One region of the Alishewanella sp. HH-ZS genome, then DNA from elsewhere that is predicted to be linked to it. Evidence: riboswitches for the same ligand, from Rfam matches in the RefSeq annotation. Region 1 holds a riboswitch; the other holds the start of a gene.

Region 1 (3,636 bases):
CGTGATAACAAGCCATACAGCATCGCTTGCTGATTCAGCTGATAGTTCAGGCTGATTTTACCGCCCCACAGGGTTTCGTTCGGGCGTAAACTAATATTACCCGAGTCCAGATAATCATCGCGGTAGCGCTCGACACGTCCACCCAGCACCAGCGTCAGCTTGTCGGTCAGTGGGCTTTGGGTTTCAGCATAAAGCGCCAGATTACGCCGCTCCAGGCTGCTATCAAAATAACGCCAGCGACTCTCGGCCCGGCGTAATCGCGACAGAGACAGGTCGCGTTGACTGGCATAAAGCCCAACAACCCAATCAGTTTGCCCCCATAGCTGGCCGTCGGTTTTAGAGGTTAGCCGGTAATCCAGCGTCCATTGTTCACGGCCGCGCAGGTAACGATCCTGATAGGAGTAACCCCAGGGATGGATACCAACATAACTCCAGTCTTCATCAAAGCCATAATCCGAATCCGCGTTCAGATAGCTCAGCTGGGTAAACATATCCGCCAGCGCCAGCCCATGGTAGTCGGCTGTCACAGCTACTGCTTTGCTACGTAATTTGTCCTGCCCGGGCTCATCGGATAAGGTGGTGCGGTTACGATCCAGTGAAAAGGCGTCGTAACCATTTTGCTGATCAATCAAATGCGCGGTAAAGCCGAGTTTCAGCTCAGCTAACGCCTGATAATCAAGGCGCAGCCGGGCAGTAAATTCATCCAGATTATTGGTGTCATCGCGGTTCAGATAGGCATTGTTTATAAAACCCGCTGATTTATTCTGATCCAGCGTCAGGCTGTACGCCAGCTGTTCACTGATCGGCGCACTATAGACCCCGGTTAACTGCCAGCTATCGTAGTTAGCCACAGTGGCACTGACCTTCCCTTCCGCCACGGCGCTAGGCGCCTTACTGGTCAGATTTACCATGCCAGCCAGCGCATTGGTACCAAAACGGGTGGCTTCCGGGCCACGGAAGATTTCCAGTTGCTCCGGATGCGCCAGACTGCTGATCCCCAAGCCGGCATAGTCGATGCCATCAATCAGAATGCCCACCGATGGGTTAATCACATCAATAAATTCGCTGCGCTCGCCAATACCCCGCACCTGTAAAAAACGGCCACGGGACGCCCCGGCAGCAAAGTTGACATTGGCGAATTGCCGCAGTGCGTCATCCAGGTGTTGTACCGACTGGCGCTGTAAATCCTGCTCGGATAAAACCGCCACACTGCCCGCCAGACGTTGCAGATCCTGTTGCCGGAAATCGCCTTTTACCGTGATATGTTCAAGTTCAGCTTCGGTTGCGCTGACCGCTATGGCAGCGCTTAACGCCAGAGATAATGCAGAAATACGAAACAGCATGTGATCAACTCCGAATAGATGTAGCGGATCACACAGCATGGCTCAGGACACGAAAGTCACAGGCACGCTTTTTGGGGAGTTAGCACCATCCCTCCGCCGGTATGATCCGGATCAGGTTCTAAGGGTTTACCAAAACGGCATCTCAGCACACCTCCGAATATTTCAGAAGGGCACCCCTTGGTTGCGCTGGCAGTCTAGAGGACTTATTACCAAAATTCAAGCGGCAAAAGAGCAAGCCTGCCCTAGCGCCACTGTTGTAGCTGATTAATATTTTCCGTCAGAGTTTGCACCAAATTAGCCGCCGGGATTGGTCTGGCAAATAAATAGCCCTGGCCCTGATCACATTGGTGTTGCAGTAAGCTTTTTGCCTGGGCCTGGGTTTCCACGCCTTCCGCCACGACCTGTAAGCCCAGCTTGCGGACCATGGCAATAGTCGAGGTAATGATGTCGTAGTCGGCCTGATTATCCAGCATGCCAAATACAAAGCTCTTATCAATTTTGATGGTATCTACCGGCAGTTGCCGTAAATAACTGAGCGAAGAATAGCCAGTACCAAAGTCATCAATCGCCAGGGCAAAGCCCTGGGCTTTCAGGCGTTGCATACTATTGATCGTCTCGGTCAGGTTTTTCGCCAGCATACTCTCAGTAAGTTCAAACTCAAAATCCGCAGCGTTCAGCTGATATTTCTGCAGTAACTGCTCCAGCACCACCGGTAAGCCCGGATCAGTTAATTGTGCCGGCGACAGATTAATGGCCAGCTGCAAGTCGCCCAGCCCAGCCTGGCGTAAACCGGCCATCAAACCGAAGCCCTGTTCAATAACCCAGTAGCCGACCGGGATAATTAAATGCGCATATTCCAGCACTGAAATAAACTCATCCGGCGGCACCAGGCCCCGGCTTGGACTTTGCCAACGTAACAATGCTTCCAGCCCGACTAACTTCCGATCACTTAGACGGATTTTGGGTTGTAGATGTAAATCAAACTGCTGCAAACTCAGCGCCAGCTTTAAATCCTGCTCTAATGCTAAGCGATCCTGAAAGGCATCAAACATCTGTTGACTGTAAAAATGCCAGCAGCTGCCACCGCGGGCTTTAGCCTGGTACATGGCAAGATCGGCCTGGCGCACCAAATCATCCGGCTTCAGACTGGCATCCCGGCTGCTACTGATACCAACACTGACATTCAGCTGGTATTCTTCGCCCTGTAGCTGCATCGGCTGGCGGAATACCGCAACCAGCCTCGCTGCCAGCTGTTCCAGTTGTTGCAGATCGGGTGCTTCGGTGACGACCACAAATTCATCACCACCAAAACGACAGGCTAAATCGGTTTTTTGCAACACGCCCCGCAAGCGCTGCGCGGCTTCTATCAATAGCTGATCACCCTGCTCATGACCGCGAATATCATTCACTCGTTTAAACTGGTCCAGGTCAAGAAAAAATAGTCCCAGAAAATGCCCCGCCGGTGTTAAAGCCGCTAGCCGCTTTTTCAGCTGAAACTGCAGCATATTGCGATTCGCCAGACCAGTCAGCAGGTCGAACATCGCCATATTTTCCAGCTCACGGGTCTGAGTCAACACATCATGTTGCAGCTGTTCCAACTGAAAACTCAGAGTCTGACTGACTTCACTTAAGCGATCAACTTCATCGACCAGCAGTGGGCTTTTTACCGGTAAGGCGGCGCGGAACGCCTTAAACTGATGTTCTGCCAATAACGGCAACACCCGCGACACCTTTAACAAGCGACCGGTTAGGCGTCGGGTTAGCCAGTAGGTTAACCAGGCAAACAACAGGAAGCATAGCGAGGCCATACCAATCAGTTGCCAGCGAAACTGTCGGTTTGCTCTCTGATAAGCGCTGAGGTCTTCCAGCAACAATAAGGCATACTGTTGCCCTTGCTGTTCAGTCAGAGGTAAAGAGTATATGTAGAACGGGCTTTGATCGGTATTAAACAGTCCGATGGTGCCGTTCAGCTTTGAAAAGGCGGCAACAGGAGCACGTGAAGTGGCAGACAAAATTCGGGTGTCCTGACCATCAGTCGCGACGATCATGATTTCACTACGTAATGCCTGCCCCATTGCGACGACAATATCAGCCAGTGTTTGACTGGCAATTAATACGCCGACCTGGCCATCGCGATCTGATAACGGCAGACTGACCAGGGTACTGCAGTGCTCTACACAGTAACTGCGGGTAACAGGCCGTTGTTGTTGCCTGGTCTGGATTACCATCTCTGCCAGCTCGGCCGGCAGTGCACCGGTTGCGAATACTGGCTCAGCTTGATCGGGTGCAAAAA
Region 2 (3,636 bases), on a different contig from region 1:
CTCGCTAAACTACATCCTGTACCGTGATTGTGTTCGGTATCAATTCTGGAGCTGGCTAACCAGTATTGCTGCCTGGTCGATGCCAGATAATCCAGCGCCAGCTGTTTACAACCACTGGCATGACCGCCTTTTACCAATACCGCTCGCACCCCTTTTGTCAGCAAGCACTCTGTCGCTGTGATGATCTGTTCAGGGGTTGTTACCGCTAAGCCGGTTAAAGCGGCTAATTCCGGCAGGTTGGGCGTCAGCAAACTGGCAAAGCGATACAGCTCCGGCAGCTCAGGCAAGGCATCCGAGCCTGAATCTAGCGTTAGCGTATCACCGCAGCTGGCAATTAACACCGGATCGATTATTACCGGTATCGTTGTCGGCAAGGTGGCGAGTAAGGTTGCGAGCTGCTGCTGTTGCGCGCGGCTAGCCACTAAGCCAATTTTTATGGCGACTGGCGGTAAATCGGCCAGTAACGTTTGCCACTGCGCGGCCAGCATCTGTTCAGATACCAGCTCCACCCGCGCCACTGCTACCGAGCTTTGTGCCGTGATTGCAGTGATAAGGCTACAGCCATGCACGCCAAAGGCGCGCATAGTCAGTAAATCTGCCTGAATACCGGCACCGCCACCCGAGTCAGAGCCAGCAATAGACCATACAATCGCTTTGGTAGCCTCAGTTTTATTGCGCCTCAGCTCAGCTGCCTGCGGCATCAACTCAGAGTGTGGCTGCATAATCACGTACATCCTGAGTAATTTTCATTGAGCAGAACTTCGGGCCACACATTGAGCAAAAATGCGCGCTCTTGTTCGACGCTTGCGGTAAGGTTTCATCGTGATACTGACGGGCAGTTGCCGGATCCAGCGCCAGATTAAACTGATCTTCCCAGCGAAACTCAAAGCGCGCCTTCGACATCGCATTATCACGAATTTGTGCACCCGGATGCCCTTTGGCCAGATCCGCAGCATGGGCGGCTATTTTGTAGGCAATCAGCCCCTGTTTCACGTCTTCTTTATTTGGCAAGCCTAAATGCTCTTTCGGTGTGACATAACACAGCATGGCGCAACCAAACCAACCGATAAAAGCCGCACCGATACCAGATGTAAAATGATCATAACCCGGTGCAATATCGGTCGTCAGTGGTCCCAGGGTGTAGAATGGCGCCTCGTGGCACTGTTTCAGCTGCTCATCCATATTCTGCTTAATTAGATGCATCGGCACATGGCCCGGGCCTTCGATCATCACCTGTACATCGTACTCCCAGGCGATTTTGGTCAGCTCTCCCAGGGTCGCCAGCTCAGCAAATTGAGCCTGGTCATTGGCATCATAAATCGAACCCGGGCGCAGACCATCGCCTAACGACAGCGACACATCATAAGCCGCACAAATTTCGCAAATTTCCCGAAAATGCTCATATAAGAAATTTTCGCGCTGATGCGTTAAGCACCACTTAGCCATGATTGAGCCACCACGCGATACAATGCCGGTGAGACGCTTAGCGGTCATGGGCACATAAGCCAATAACACCCCGGCATGGATAGTAAAGTAATCAACGCCCTGTTCGGCTTGCTCTAACAAGGTATCGCGAAAAATAGGCCAGGTCAGATCTTCGGCCACGCCTTTGACTTTTTCCAGCGCCTGATAAATTGGCACTGTGCCAATAGGTACCGGGCTATTGCGGATGATCCAGCTGCGGGTTTGATGAATATCGCGCCCGGTAGACAGATCCATCACCGTATCGGCGCCCCAGCGCGTGGCCCACACCAGCTTTTCCACCTCTTCCTCGATACTGGAGGTCACTGCCGAGTTACCGATATTGGCGTTCACTTTTACCAGAAAGTTGCGGCCGATAATCATCGGTTCGGCTTCAGGGTGGTTAATATTGGCCGGAATAATGGCCCGTCCAGCGGCCACTTCGGCGCGGACAAACTCCGCTGTGATTTGCGCAGGCAAGGCCGCAGCATAGGGCTGCCCCGGATGTTGATGCGTTAACAAGGCACTTTTAACCTGATCGCGGCCCATATTCTCGCGAATGGCGATATATTCCATCTCCGGGGTGATAATACCGGCGCGGGCATAATGCAATTGCGTAACCCTTTTACCCGACTTGGCTTTCAAAGGTTGCCGGTTTAACCGATGCGGCACTGGTGCTTCCAGCTGTTGCTGCTGGCTAAAACGTGAGCTTAATCTGGACAACTGCTCGGTATCCTGCCGCTCTAAAATCCACGGCAGCCGCAGCGGCGCTAAGCCATCTTCAACATTGATACTGGCGCCCGGATCGCCATAAGGGCCTGAGGTATCATATACCGGCACCGCTTCATTCGGCTCAGTAATGGGCGCTTCGGGCGTGCCACCAACCACCGTATCAGCCAGCATAATCTGGCGCATTGCCACCTGCATATCTGGCCGGCTGCCCGGTAAATAAAGACGCTTCGAATTGGGATAGGCCTCGCCTTGCAGCTGGGCAATAAAATCGCGTGCTGCCTGGCGCTGTGCCCGACGTGACGATATGCTGGACTCAACAAGGTTAGATGTCGCCTGAGTTGGGGCTGTTTGTGATTCTGGGGTAAATAATTCTGTGGTTGACATAGCAATCTCACCAAAAAGTTAAGGGAAAATGCTTGTCAGGAGTGTTGGATAGGATTAAGTGTCAGCAGCAGCAAAATCAAACTGCTATTCAGCAGCTCTTGCGTTACTTATCAGATGACACAACTCAGAATAGAGATTTGTAAGCCTCGGTATTCGTAGCTGGTCAGCTGGTACATAATCACTACTTGTTCCCTTCGCAGGTATTAGCCTGATCAGGTTCAACGGATCCCGCAATGCGGTCTCAGCTTCAGGGCAATATCGCCCTAATGCACTCCGACAAGTTTGTATCTTGGTCTTGCCTTTTTACTTAACCATAAATTTACCGAAAAGAAAAGCCCGACTTGCGCCAGGCCGGCAACAATACCCACCGGTTGGCTTCGCCGGCTTTAAATTTTGAACTTTCATCGAATGTATTACTTGCTGTGAGACAGCCATATCAAATCTTCTTATTTATCCCATACGATCTGTATTACTGCCACTTGCATAACGAGCCTGTAGAAAAACCTGTTCAGAACACAGCATTTCCACTTCGGCTATTCTGTTTATTATTTGTTATCAACTTTGCAGGTTTCTGGTGGGAATTTCAAGGCAAGATTTATTCTGCTGTTAATTTGGATTTATCGCCTCGCTATTAACGGAGTTTAGGCTGCTCTTCACCTCGCTTTACCCCACTTTGCCATATCGGCTTACCTTCTCTATGTTATGCACCATACAGAACAACTGCCATTGGCCCTGCACCTTGGTTTTGCCGCGTAAGCTAAACCGGTTTAGCCTTTTGTTAGTGCCAATATTGCCAAACACCGGCTCTACTACTGACATTCTATGGCTGTATATTTGCTTACCCGCGTCGCTGTCGACACGCTGTTTCATCCAGTCTGTGTAATTCGGTGGTGCATTCGCTTTAAGTAAAAAAGACACCTGACGGCCGTTGCCATTGCGATGGTTAGCTGACTCGGGTGTGAGCATGCATTGCTCTTTCAAATTGCAGTTGCGGCACTGTAAAAGTCTGCCGCCAAACAAGGCGCGTTGTTGGCCATCTGGCTCTGGCCGGGTGCCCCT

Evidence for each region. Region 1 has a riboswitch for thiamine pyrophosphate ahead of A9165_RS07430 (TonB-dependent receptor). Riboswitches for the same ligand answer to the same signal wherever they lie in the genome.
Region 2: linked by a shared signal. The riboswitch ahead of thiC (phosphomethylpyrimidine synthase ThiC) and the one ahead of A9165_RS07430 (TonB-dependent receptor) in region 1 are both predicted to bind thiamine pyrophosphate.

What each region holds. Positions count from the first base shown of each region.
Region 1 covers NZ_LZEJ01000014.1:24,545-28,180, reverse strand. The annotation lists gene A9165_RS07430 (TonB-dependent receptor) at 1-1,343, opposite strand, end outside; TPP riboswitch at 1,415-1,531, opposite strand; gene A9165_RS07425 (bifunctional diguanylate cyclase/phosphodiesterase) at 1,586-3,636, opposite strand, start outside.
Region 2 covers NZ_LZEJ01000037.1:12,276-15,911, reverse strand. The annotation lists gene thiE (thiamine phosphate synthase) at 1-722, opposite strand, end outside; gene thiC (phosphomethylpyrimidine synthase ThiC) at 706-2,577, opposite strand; TPP riboswitch at 2,750-2,863, opposite strand; gene A9165_RS13465 (IS1182 family transposase) at 3,241-3,636, opposite strand, start outside.